Geminicoccus roseus DSM 18922: one gene and its partner. The protein of the gene in region 2 binds, or shares a complex with, the protein of the main gene of each other region. Links are inferred from orthologs where the notes say so. Each region holds a gene or a part of one and is shown on either strand. Other genes may lie near its edges.

Region 1 (5,213 bases), 1.7 Mb from region 2 along the record:
CTCGCCAAGATGGCGACCGATGCCGGGCTGAAGGTGGTGCTGGCCGCCTGCGACACCTTCCGGGCGGCCGCGGTGGAGCAGCTCCAGGTCTGGGGCGAGCGCAACGGCGTGCCGGTGCTGGCGGCGACGCAGGGATCGGATCCCGCGGCGCTGGCCTTTTCCGCGCTGGAGAAGGCCAAGGCGCAGGGCGCCGACATCCTGATGATCGACACGGCCGGGCGGCTGCACAACAAGGCGGCCCTCATGGACGAGCTGAAGAAGATCATCCGGGTGATCAAGAAGGTCGATCCCGACGCCCCGCACGACACCGTGCTGGTGCTGGACGGCACGACCGGGCAGAACGCGCACCGGCAGCTCGAGGTCTTCAAGGAGATCGTGGACGTGACCGGCCTGGTGGTGACCAAGCTGGACGGCACCGCCAAGGGCGGCGTGGTCGTGTCGCTGGCCGAGCGGTTCCACCTGCCGATCCATGCCTTGGGCGTGGGCGAGGCGATCGAGGACCTGAAGCCGTTCGAGGCCGAAGCATTTGCCCGGGCCCTGCTCGGGCTGGACGAGAAGACCGGGCAGGCCTGAGACGCCCGAGGTTGAGGGTTTGGCCGTCAGGCGCTACCTGACCGCATGGATCGAGCGCGACGACGTCGGAGAGGAATGGCATGGCCCGCAGCATCGTCGAGACCATACTCGGGGCCCTGGTGCTGCTGGTGGCGGCCGGCTTCCTGTTCTGGGCGTATGGGCGCAGCAACATCGGCGGTCCGAACGGCTATGAGCTGGTGGCGCAGTTCGACCGCGCCGACGGGATCGATGTCGGCGGCGACGTACGGATCAGCGGGGTGAAGGTCGGCACCGTCACCGCGAAGAGCCTGGACCCGCAGACCTTCCGGGCGTCGGTCCGCTTCTCGGTGCAGAACGGCATCGAGCTGCCGACCGACAGTTCGGCCTCGGTCGCCAGCTCCAGCCTGATCGGCGGCAAGTACCTCTCGATCATCCCCGGTGGCGACGACCGCAACCTGGAGCCGGGCGGGGCCATCACCCTGACCCAGTCCTCGGTCAGCATCGAGGACCTGATCGGTCGCTACATCTTCAGCCAGGGCGGCAGCGAGAGCGGCGGATCGGGCGGCGCGGCATCTGGCGGCGACGCGGGAGCCGCCGACGACATCTTCTCCAGCCCATGATCGCTTCGATGGTTCTGCGGCGGCTGGGCGCCGCCGTCCTGCTGTCGTCCGCCTTGAGCGCCGGCCCAGCCCTGGCGGCGGGGCCGACCGTGCCGAACAACAAGGCGGAGATGCAGGGCCTGGACAAGGTCACGGCGCGGGTGGTGCGGATCGAGGTGACCCTGGACCAGCCGGTCCGGTTCGGCACCCTGCTGATCACGCTGAAGGCCTGCTTCACCTCGCCGCCGACCGAGACCCCGGAAGCCGCCGCGTTTCTGGAGATCGACGATCTCGACCAGGACCGCGAGGAGCGGATCTTCTCCGGCTGGGTCTATGCCTCCAGCCCCTCGCTCCACGCCCTGGAGCACCCGGTCTACGACGTGTGGCTGACCGGCTGCATCGACCCGCTCCTGCCCGATCCCCCGGCGAGCGTGGTGCCGCCCGGCTGAACCCCGTCCTTGGGGAACACGGCGTTCAGCATCATCGCATGGTGCAGGCGCCGCTGGTACTCCGCCTGGGGGATCTCGATCGCGCCGAAGCGGGTCAGGTGGCTGGTGACGAACTGGGTGTCCAGCAGCACGTAGCCGCCGGCGCGCAGCCGGCGCACCAGTTCCACCAGGGCGACCTTGGAGGCGTCGGTCGCCCGGCTGAACATGCTCTCGCCGAAGAAGGCGCCGCCGATCGAGACGCCGTACAGCCCGCCGACCAGCCTGCCGTCCTGCCAGGTCTCCACGCTGTGCGCATGGCCCCGGCGGTGCAGGGCGCCATAGAGCTCGATGAGCTGCGGGTTCAGCCAGGTGCTGGGCCGGATCTCGGTGGCCTCCGCGCAGGCCCGGATCACCCGGTCGAAGGCCTCATCCGCGGTCAGCGCGAACCGGCCCGACCGGAAGGTCTTGGCCAGGCTGCGCGGCACGTGGAAGCGGTCCAGCGGGATGATCCCGCGATGCTTGGGATTGATCCAGTGGATGGTCGGGTCGTCATGCGCCTCGGCCATCGGAAACACGCCCAGGCGATAGGCGGTCAGCAGGATCTCCGGCGTGATCGTCCGGGCGTCCTCGTCCTCGTCGATCGCGGCCGGGTCGCGCATCACACTACCGGCGGCTCCCAGTCGGCGATGAACTTGCCGAGCCAGCCGGTGTCGTACTGGCCGTTCCTGAACGCGCTGGTGCCGATCACCGTGCGCAGGAGCGGCAGGTTGGTGTCGACGCCTTCCACCACGCATTCCGCCAGCGCCCGCTCCAGCCGGCGCAGGCAGGTCGGCCGGTCGACGTCGTGGACGATCAGCTTGCCGATCAGGCTGTCATAGTAGGGCGGCACGGTGTAGCCGGCGTAGAGGGCCGAATCCATCCGCACGCCCGGCCCGCCCGGGGCGTGATAGCCGGTGACCCGCCCCGGCGACGGCGCCAGGGTCTTGGGGTTCTCCGCGGTGATCCGGCACTCGATCGCATGGCCACGGAAGCGCACGTCCGACTGGGAGAAGGCCAGCTTCTCGCCGGCGGCCACCCGGATCTGCTCGCGGACGAGGTCGGTGTCGGTGATGAGCTCGGTCACCGGATGCTCCACCTGCAGGCGGGTGTTCATCTCGATGAAATAGAACTGGCCGTTCTCGTAGAGGAATTCCAGCGTGCCGACGCCCCGGTAGCCGAACTTCTCCATCGCCTTGGCGACCAGCAGGCCGAGCTTCTCGCGGTCGCCCGCATCCAGGACCGGGGAGGGCGCCTCCTCCACCACCTTCTGGTGGCGGCGCTGCAGCGAGCAGTCGCGCTCGCCTAAGTGCAGGACCTGGCCGTGCGTGTCGCACAAGACCTGGACCTCGATATGGCGGGGCGCCGCCAGGAACTTTTCGATATAGACCCGGTCGTCGCCGAACCCGGCCTTGGCCTCGCCGCGCGCCATGCGCAGCGCGTCCAGGAGCTGGGAGCGGTCATGGACCACGGTCATCCCGCGCCCGCCGCCGCCCGACACCGCCTTGATCAGCACCGGCCAGCCGATCTCCTCGGCGGCCGCGAGCGCTTCCTCGTCGCTGGCCACCGGGCCATCGGTCCCCGGCACGCAGGGGATGCCCAGCTTCTTGGCGGTGTCCTTGGCGACGATCTTGTCGCCCATCAGCCGGATATGGTCCGGGGTCGGCCCGATGAAGGCGAAGCCGTGCTCCTCAACCATCTGGCAGAAATCGGCGTTCTCGGAGAGGAAGCCGTAGCCCGGATGGATCGCCTCCGCCCCGGTGATCTCGGCAGCCGCCAGGATCGAGAGCTTGTTCAGGTAGCTCTCGCCGACCTGGGGCGGGCCGATGCACACGCTCTCGTCGGCGAAGCGGACATGCATGGCGGACGCGTCGGCGGTGGAGTGCACCGCCACGGTCTGGATGCCCATCTCGCGGCAGGCGCGCAGCACCCGGAGTGCTATCTCGCCGCGGTTGGCGATCAGGATCTTCTTGAACAAGCCGCTCACTCCAGGATGAGGAGTGGTTCGCCGAATTCGACGGGCGCCGCGTTCTCGACGAACACCCGCGCGACCCGGCCGGCTTTCGGCGCCCGGATCGCGTTCATCACCTTCATCGCCTCGATGATCAGAAGGGTCTGGCCCTCCTTCACCTCGGAGCCGACCGCGGCATAGGGGGCGGCGCCCGGCTCCGGCGCCAGGTACACCGTGCCCACCATGGGCGACTTCACCATGCCCGGGTGCGAGGTGTCGGGACCGGCCGGCGCGGCGGCCGGGGCCGCGGCCGCCGCCGGGGCGGGCTGGGCGGCATGGGGCTGCATGTAGACCGGGGCGGTCACGTCGAGCGGCGCCATCTGGATCTGGCGCGCGACCCGGATCCGGGTGGTGCCCTGGTTGATCTCGATCTCGGTGAGGCCGGTGCGCTGGAGGAGTTCCGCCAGCTTCTCGATGAAGTTGGTTTCGACGTCGAGCTTGGCCATCATTCGTCTCGAGCGGCAGCGGGGGAAGGGGAGATGAGGTGGTGGGCGGCGCGCAGGGCCAGGACGTAGCCGTAGGGCCCGAGCCCGCAGATCACGCCGGTGGCGACCAGCGACACGTAGGAGTGGTGCCGGAAGTCTTCCCGGCGGTGCACGTTGGAGACGTGCAGCTCGATCACCGGCTTCTCGGCGGCGGACAAAGCATCCATCAGCGCCACCGAGGTGTGGGTGAGCCCGCCCGGATTGATCACGATGACGTCCGCCTTGGTGCGGGCCTCGTGGATCCAGTCGATCAGCACGCCCTCATGGTTGCTCTGGCGGAAATCGGCGGTCACGCCGAGATCGGCCGCCTCCTGCTCGACCATCGCCCGGACGTCCGCCAGGGTGGTGCGGCCATAGATCTCGGGCTGGCGCAGGCCGAGCATGTTCAGGTTCGGTCCGTTGAGGACCAGGATGGTGGGCAAGGTCGGGATCGATCGCGGTTATTGATCGCTGTCGGCCACCGTTTCGCACGGTGCTCCGCCTAAAACGGCAAGGGCCACCGTCAAGACGTTGGTCCGCGGCGAGGGGAGGTAGCACGCGGGGCGGCCAGGGGAAAGGGCGCGCGTGCATGGCGGCCGATTTAGCGGCCGGCCTCTGGCCCGCGCCCGTTCCCTTCGGGCTCAGCGGTGGGTGTCGACCACGATCCGGCCCTTGACCTTGCCTTCCAGGAAGGCGGCAGCCGCCGCCGGGACCTCGGACAGGCCGATCACCTGCGCCACCCGGTCCAGCACGCCCGGCTCCAGGTCGCGGGCGAGCCGCTGCCAAGCGGCCAGACGCGGTTCGAAGGGCACCTGCACCGAATCCACCCCGCACAGCCGCACGCCGCGCAGGATGAACGGGAATACCGTGGTGGACAATTCGACGCCGCCGGCATTGCCGACCGCGGCGACGGCGGCGCCCGGCGCCATGGTCTTCAGCAGGCCGGCCAGGACCGCGCCGCCGACCGTGTCGATCGCGCCGGCAAAGCGGGTCTTGTCGAGCGGGCCCTTCGCACCCGGGACGAACGGGGTGCGGTCGATCACCTCGGCGGCACCCAGGCCGCGCAGCCAGTCGGCCTCGGCGGTCTTGCCGGTGGAGGCCACCACCTTGAAGCCGGCCTTGG
Region 2 (7,670 bases):
TCCTTGGTGTTGAGCATGCCGACCACCAGGTGCAGCGGCCTGGGCGGGAGCATGTCCAGCGTCGCCGCCAGTGCCAGCGCCGCCGCGGGATTATGGCCGCCATCCAGCCGCAGTTCCCAGCCCGGCGGAAGCAGGTCGGTCATCGGCCCGGACCACAGCCGCTGCCAGCGTCCGGGCCAGCTGGCCCGGGAGACGCCCGCGGCCAGGGCTGCCGGCCCCGGGCAGAGCTTCGGCGGAAGACGCCGGAGCGCCACCACCGCGGTGGCGGCGTTGGCATACTGGTGCGGGCCGTCCAGGGCAGGGCGCGGCAGTTCCAGCCGCTCGCCGTTATCCTCGACGATCAGCGCCTCGGGGTGCTGCTCGAACCACCAGTCGCGGCCATGGACCAGCAGCGGCGTGTCCAGCATCGCCGCGCGCCGCTCGATCGCCCGAAGCCCCTCCGGGTCCTGCGGCGCCACCACGCACGGCACCCCCGGCTTCAGGATCCCGGCCTTCTCGGTGGCGATCAGGTCGATCGTCCCGCCCAGATAGGTCTCGTGGTCCAGGAATACCGGGGTGATGATCGAGACAGCCGGGCGGTCCACCACGTTGGTGGCGTCCAGCCGCCCGCCCATGCCGACCTCCAGGACCAGGGCATCGCCCGGAAAGCGCGCGAAGGCCAGGAACGCCATGGCCGTGGTGATCTCGAAGAAGGTGATCGGCCGGCCGGCATTGATCCGCTCGACCTCCTCCAGCAGCTCGGTGAGGCGCGCCTCGTCGATCGGCCGGTTGTCCAGCATGATCCGCTCGTTGAAGCGGACCAGATGGGGCGAGATGTAGCGGTGGACGCGCTGACCCTGGGCTGCGAGCGCTGCGGCAATGCAGGCGCCGGTGGAGCCCTTGCCGTTGGTCCCGGCGAGGTGGATCACCGGCGGCACCTTCCGCTCCGGATGGCCCAGCTCCGCCAGGATCTGCTCCATCCGGGCCAGGGAGAGGTCGATCTTCTTGGGATGAAGGTCGATCAGCCGCGCCAGGATCTCGTCACTCGACGGGCTGCTCACTCGCCTTGACCAGTTCCAGGGTGGGCGCTTCGCCGACGGTGGCGGGAACAACGGGCTCGGCGGCCGGCTCGGCCTTCAACTCGCGCCGCTTGCGCAACAGCAGGTCGAGGATCCGGACCAGGGTCGGGCGCAGGTCGAACCGGTGCACCACCATGTCGACGATGCCGTGGTCGCGCAGATACTCGGCGCGCTGGAACCCCTCGGGCAGCTTCTCGCGGATGGTCTGCTCGATCACCCGCGCGCCGGCAAAGCCGATCATCGCACCCGGCTCGGCGATCTGCACGTCGCCCAGCATCGCGAAGCTGGCGGTGACGCCACCAGTGGTGGGGTCGGTCAGCACCACGATGTAGGGCAGCCGCTTGTCCTTCACCATCTCCACCGCGACGGTGGTGCGCGCCATCTGCATCAGCGACAGCGCGCCTTCCTGCATCCGGGCCCCGCCGGAGCTGGTGAAGACGATGAAGGCCGCTTCCTGCAGCACCGCGAGCTTGGCCGCGGCCAGAAACGCCTCGCCCACGGCGGTGCCCATCGACCCGCCCATGAAGGCGAAGTTCATCACCGCGATCACTGCCGGCATGCCGTCGATCTTGCCGTGGGCCGCCTCGAGCGCGTCCTGCCGGGTGGTCTTGGTCTGGGCCTCCTTCAGCCGGTCCGCGTACTTCTTCTGATCGCGGAACTTCAGCGGATCGGCGGCGACCTTGGGCAGCTCGATGCGCTGCCAGCTGTCCGCGTCGAACAGGGTCTCGAAGCGGAACGACGGATCGACCCGCATGTGGTGGCCGCAATGCGGACAGACCCGCTGGGCCTGCTCGAAGTCGCGGTGGAAGATCATCCGCTCGCAGGACGTGCACTGCCGCCAGAGATCGTCCGGCAGGTCCGGGTTGCGGCTCACCAGCGCCCGGATCTTCGGGCGGACATAGTCGGTCAGCCAGTTGCTCATGCCCGTGCTCCGCGCACGCCCGCGGCCAGGTCGCGGACCAGGGAATGGACCGTCTCGACCAGGCCCGGCCTGGCCTTCCCTGCCTCGTCCAGGTTTGATGCAACCAGGTCGACCAGCGCCGATCCCACCACCGCCGCATCCGCATGGCGCGCGATGGCCGCGGCCTGCTCGGGCGTGCGGATGCCGAAGCCCACCGCCACCGGCAGGGTGGTCGACGACTTGATCCGCCGGACCGCCTCGCCGACCTGGTCGGCCACCGGCGCCGCCGAGCCGGTGATGCCGGTGATCGACACGTAGTAGATGAAGCCCGAGGCGTTGTTCAGCACCACCGGCAGCCGCTTCGCATCGGTGGTGGGTGTCGCCAGCCGGATGAAGTCCAGGCCTGCCGCCTTGGCCGGCAGGCAGAACTCCTCGTCCTCCTCCGGCGGCAGGTCGACCATGATCAGCCCGTCCACGCCGGCCTCGACGGCGCTTTGGATGAAGCGCTCCTTCCCCATCTGGTGGACCGGGTTGTAGTAGCCCATCAGGATGACCGGGGTGGCTTGGTCCTCCTCGCGGAAGCGGCGGACGAGGTCCAGGACCTTCGCCAGCTTCATGCCGCCCGCGATGGCGCGCAGGTTGCCGGCCTGGATTGCAGGGCCGTCGGCCATCGGGTCGGAGAACGGCATGCCGATCTCGATCAGGTCGACGCCGCAGCCGGGCAGGCCGCGGATCAGCGCCAGCGAGGTCTCCGGGTCCGGGTCCCCGGCACACAGATAGGTGACGAGGCCGGCACGGCCCTCGGCGGCGAGCGCAGCGAAGCGCTCGCGGATCCGATCGCTCACAGCTTCACTCCAAGATGCTCGGCTACCGTGAAGATGTCCTTGTCCCCGCGGCCGGACAGGTTGAGGACGATGACCTGGTCCTTGTCCATGGTCGGCGCGATCTTGGCGATGTGCGCCAGGGCATGGGCGCATTCCAGCGCCGGCAGGATGCCCTCGATCCTGCCGCAGAGCTGGAAGGCCTCGAGGGTCTCCGCGTCGGTGGCCGGTGCGATCTCCAGACGGCCTTGCTCCTTGAGCCAGGAATGCTCGGGCCCGACGCCGGGATAGTCCAGGCCAGCGGAGATCGAGTGCGGCTCCACCACCTGGCCGTCCTCGTCCTGGAGGAGGTAGGAGCGCGAGCCGTGCAGCACGCCGGGCGTTCCCGCCGCCATCGCCGCGGCATGGCGGCCGGTCTCGATCCCGTCGCCGGCCGCTTCCACCGCGATCAGGCGGACATCGTCGTCCAGGAACGGATGGAACAGGCCCATCGCGTTGGAGCCGCCGCCCACCGCCGCAATCAGCACGTCCGGAAGCCGGCCCTCCTTTTCCAGGATCTGCTGCTTGGTTTCGCGCCCTATCACCGACTGGAAGTCGCGCACCATCGCCGGATAGGGGTGGGGACCCGCCACCGAGCCGATCACGTAGAAGGTGTCGTGGACGTTGGAGACCCAGTCGCGCAGGGCCTCATTCATGGCGTCCTTCAGCGTGTGCGAGCCGGACGTCACCGGCCGGACCTCGGCGCCCAGCAGGCGCATCCGGAACACGTTCGGCTGCTGCCGCTCGATGTCCTTCGCACCCATGTAGACGATGCAGGGCAGGCCCAGCCGCGACGCCACCGTGGCAGTAGCGACGCCGTGCTGGCCGGCCCCGGTCTCGGCGATGATCCGGGTCTTGCCCATGCGCTTGGCGAGCAGGACCTGGGCGACGGTGTTGTTGATCTTGTGGGAGCCGGTGTGGTTCAGCTCCTCGCGCTTGAAGTAGATCTTGGCCCCGCCGAAATGCTCGGTCAGGCGCTCGGCGAAGTAGAGCGGCGAGGGGCGGCCGACATAGTCCTTGAACCAGCCGTCCAGTTCCTTCCAGAAGCCCTCGTCCTTCTTGGCGGCCTCGTAGGCGCTTTCCAGCTCAAGGATCAGCGGCATCAGCGTCTCGGCAACGAACCGGCCGCCGAAAATGCCGTAATGCCCGTTCTCGTCCGGCATGTTGCGCAGAGAATTGCGCTGGCTCATCCGTCGTTCCTCCCAAAACTCTTGGCCATGGCGATGAACGCGGCGAGCTTGGCCGGATCCTTCACGCCAGGAGATGTCTCCACGCCCGAACTGACGTCCACGCCCGGCGCGCCGGTCACGGCCAGCGCAGTCGACAGATTGTCCACCGTCAGGCCGCCAGCAAGAAGCCACGGACAATCGATCTCGACCTGCTCGAGCAGGCGCCAGTCGAACGGCAAGCCGTTGCCGCCCGGCAGCACCGCCCCAGGTACGGGCTTCGCATCGAACAGGATCATGTCGGCGGTGTCGGCATAGGCCGCCACGGCCTGCAGGTCCTCGGGCACCGCCACCGGCAGGGCCTTGAGCGTGCGCACCCCGAAGCGCAGGCCGATCTCGGCGACCCGCTCCGGACTTTCTTCGCCATGCAGTTGGATCACATCCAGCGGCACCGACAGCAAGGTCGTCTCGATGATCCGGTCGTCCGGATTGACGAACAGCCCGACGCTCTCCACGGTGCCGGAGACATGGCCGGCCAGGACCCCGGCCTGTTCCGGCGTCACGTAGCGCCGGGAAGCGGGAAAGAACACGAAGCCGACATAGTCGGCGCCCGCAGCGCAGGCCTGTTCGATCCGTGCCGGCTCCGTCAGGCCGCAGATCTTGACCAGGGTCATGACCCGGCAGCGCCCTGCAGCAGGGCCCGGGCGGCGGAGGCCGGATCGGCGGCGCCGGTGATCGGCCGTCCCACCACCAGCACGTCCGCCCCGGCGGCCAGCGCTTCGGCGGGGCTCATCACCCGCTTCTGGTCGTCCCCGGCGGACCCGGGGGGACGGATCCCCGGCACCACCAGCTTGATCCCTGCCGGCACCACCCGGCGCAGCCTGGCGATCTCGTGCGGGGAGCATACCAGCCCGTCCACACCGGCCTCGACCGCGAGCCGGGCCAGCCGCTCGACCTGCGCTCCGGTATCGCCGGCGATACCCATGGCACCAAGGTCAGTGTCGTCCAGGCTGGTGAGCACGGTCACCGCCAGGAGCCAGCTGGAGGATCCGGCCTGACGCTTCGCCTCCACCGCCGCCCGCAGCATGGCGCTGCCGCCCGAGGCATGCAGCGTCAGCATCGCCGGCTCCGCAACCAGGGCGGAGCGGACGGCGCCGGCCACCGTGTTGGGAATGTCGTGCAGCTTCAGGTCCAGGAAGACCGGCAGCCCTTCGCTGGCTACGGCACGCACCCCCTCCGGGCCTGCAGCACAGAAATACTCCAGCCCCAGCTTCACGCCGCCCACGGCGCCCTCCAGCGATCGCGCGAGGTCCAGCGCCCCGGACGGATCGGGACGGTCGATGGCGCAGAAGATCGGGGAGGTGAACAAGCGGTGCTTCCGGTCCAGGGTCCAAGCCGCTGCGTTGCTTGGCAGAGCGTCGCAGAGGCGTCAACGCGATGCGCCACCGGCAGTCCGGTGGCAGTGATAGAGTGGTGGTTCCTGCCGCCGGTTCAACTCGGACGCGGTCAGTCCTTGGGCAGCCGCGCCCCGACCACCGCCTCCGCCGCGACCAGATCCTCCAGCGCGGCGCCGACCGACTTGAACAGGGTCACCTCGTCCACCGACCGCCGTCCCTGGGCTTTCCCGAGAACCAGCTCCCGCAGGTCGCCCCGGATATCCTCCGGCGCAAAGGCGCCGGCGTCGATTGCCTGGAGGAGGTCGCCCGCCTCGGCGAGCGCCCCCTCGCGGGTGTCCACGTACACCGACGCTAGGCCGACCAGCGCGTCGTCGCTCTCTCGCATCGCGCGGGTATAGGCGCCCACCAGGTCGACATGGGTACCGGGGCGGACATCCGCCCCCCGGATCAGCGGCGCGGTGGAGTTGGTGGCCGCAGAGATGAGATCCGCCCGCCGGACCGCAGCGGGGAGGTCCGCCACCGCTTCCGCATCGAGCCCCTGCTCCTGCAGGCGCTGGGCGACGCCTGCCGCCTTCTCCGGCCGGCGGTTCCAGATCAGCGTCTTCGTCAGGGATGGCCGGACCGCCCGGTGGGCATGGACGAAGTTCGGGCAGAGCGCGCCCGCCCCCACCACCAGATGCGTGGCGACATCGTCGCGGGCCAGGAACGAGGCGGCGAGCGCCGAGGCGCCGGCCGTGCGCCGCAGGGTGAGCGCCGCACCGTCCAGGACCGCGCGCGGCGTCCCCGTGGGGCCGTCGAACAGGATATAGAGACCCTGGATCGACGGGATCCCCTTGGCCTCGTGGCCTGGCGCCACATGGACGATCTTGATCCCGGTCGAGGAGCCCGGCCGCCAGGCCGGCATGATCAGGAGATCGGCCGGCCGGTCCATGCCCGGTCGCGGCACCGCGTGGTGGTGCCGCACCGGAGCCTCGGCGCCGGCGGCGAAGCCTTCCCGCAGCGCCTCGACCATGCGCGGCCAGGGCAGCGCGGCCTCGATCTCGGCGGGCCCGAAAAAGGCAGGCTGGCTCACCTCAGCGGGCCGTCGCCAGCGCGCGCGTCGGCGTGACGTTCTTGGCGGCCAGGGCCGCGGCCGAGGCTTCCTCGTCGCGCCGGCGCTTCGCCTCCTGTTCCTCCATCAGCGCCAGCTTGCGCCGGCTGCGCGACGCCTCGGCGCGCTTCTGGTGGCCGCCCAGCCAGGAGGCGATGCCGCCCAGGATCACGCCCAGGATCATGGCCACCAGGAACACCCCATAGACCGGCAGGTCGATCATGAACGGCGTCGGCCAGAGCGAGATCTCGATCGGCTCGCGGTTGCCGATCGCGAACAGGACGATCACCAGGAGCCCGATCAGCCCCAGGATCGTACGGAGGAACTTTACCATCGACGCCTCGCAAGGTTGAGGTCGGTGCATATCAGACGGAGCGTGCCCTGGACAGCAGCCCCGGCCGGAGAGGAGCGGGCGTCACTCGTCGCCGACGTTCAGGCGCTCGCGCAGCTCCTTGCCGGTCTTGAAATAGGGCACTCGCTTGTCCGGGACATCCACCTCGGCCCCGGTGCGCGGATTGCGGCCGGTGCGCGCCGAGCGGCCGCGGATCGAGAATGCGCCAAAGCCGCGCAGCTCGACGCGATCGCCCCGCTCCAGCGCCTTGGTCAGTTCCTCGAACACCGTCGCGACGATCTTCTCGACATCGCGCAGGTAGAGATGGGGGTTCGCCTCGGCGATGCGGCGGATGAGGTCGGAGCGGGTCATGCCGGCTATCGCTTTCCTCGGACTGCCAAGCTTTCCGGCGTCTTGTCGGCCCAGGTGCCGGGCACGTCAAGCGAAAGCACAAGGCAACCCGTTGAAGCATAAGGAGAAAGGATCGAACACCTGCGTCAGCTCCACCGCGGCTGACACAGGCGGCGTGCGGCACCTGGGCGAACTGGACCAACAAGCGGCCGGCCTGTCCGGATGCGGCGGCAGTGCCGCTTGCCTAGAACAGGCTCCTAATGGAGAATGGCGCGGTTGTGCCTCCTGCCCGTAGCCGGAAGACGGCGTCGCGCGTCGGTCACGGATTTGTCGACGATCCGTGTGCCTCGCTCGCTGGTCATCGGCGGCAGAATATTCACCGGATCCCATTAGTCATGAACGCGACCATGCTCCGCCACGCCGTGATCCTCGGCCTCCTGATCGCGGTCGGACCATTCGCAGTGGATGCCTATCTGCCGGCGTTCGGGGTGATCGCCAGCGATTTCCGCAGCGACC

Evidence for each region. The genes of interacting proteins can lie anywhere in the genome.
Region 1: the proteins of accD (region 2) and accB are in contact, whole or in part, in a solved structure (PDB 8UXZ), measured with the Escherichia coli proteins. The link is inferred for Geminicoccus roseus DSM 18922 from one-to-one orthologs.

What each region holds. Positions count from the first base shown.
Region 1 is NZ_KE386572.1:2,765,229-2,770,441, forward strand. The notes cover bases 2,336-5,213. They hold accB (acetyl-CoA carboxylase biotin carboxyl carrier protein), read right to left. Parts: upstream 4,073-5,213; coding sequence 3,599-4,072; downstream 2,336-3,598. Other genes in these bases: accC (acetyl-CoA carboxylase biotin carboxylase subunit), read right to left, coding at 2,336-3,593; aroQ (type II 3-dehydroquinate dehydratase), read right to left, coding at 4,072-4,533; GEMRO_RS0113970 (MDR family oxidoreductase), read right to left, coding at 4,732-5,213. Also shown: signal recognition particle-docking protein FtsY, read left to right, coding at 1-573; outer membrane lipid asymmetry maintenance protein MlaD, read left to right, coding at 654-1,172; GEMRO_RS29630 (DUF2155 domain-containing protein), read left to right, coding at 1,181-1,600; aat (leucyl/phenylalanyl-tRNA--protein transferase), read right to left, coding at 1,525-2,238; more of accC, read right to left, coding at 2,238-2,335. UniProt on the Escherichia coli protein: This protein is a component of the acetyl coenzyme A carboxylase complex; first, biotin carboxylase catalyzes the carboxylation of the carrier protein and then the transcarboxylase transfers the carboxyl group to form malonyl-CoA.
Region 2 is NZ_KE386572.1:4,443,803-4,451,472, forward strand. Bases 1-3,000 are described here. They hold accD (acetyl-CoA carboxylase, carboxyltransferase subunit beta), read right to left. Parts: upstream 1,981-3,000; coding sequence 1,021-1,980; downstream 1-1,020. Other genes in these bases: GEMRO_RS0121985 (bifunctional folylpolyglutamate synthase/dihydrofolate synthase), read right to left, coding at 1-1,040; trpA (tryptophan synthase subunit alpha), read right to left, coding at 1,977-2,804; trpB (tryptophan synthase subunit beta), read right to left, coding at 2,801-3,000. Outside these bases: more of trpB, read right to left, coding at 3,001-4,009; GEMRO_RS0122005 (phosphoribosylanthranilate isomerase), read right to left, coding at 4,006-4,659; pyrF (orotidine-5'-phosphate decarboxylase), read right to left, coding at 4,656-5,354; lhpI (bifunctional Delta(1)-pyrroline-2-carboxylate/Delta(1)-piperideine-2-carboxylate reductase), read right to left, coding at 5,492-6,454; GEMRO_RS0122020 (LapA family protein), read right to left, coding at 6,456-6,806; ihfB (integration host factor subunit beta), read right to left, coding at 6,888-7,175; GEMRO_RS31165 (multidrug effflux MFS transporter), read left to right, coding at 7,550-7,670.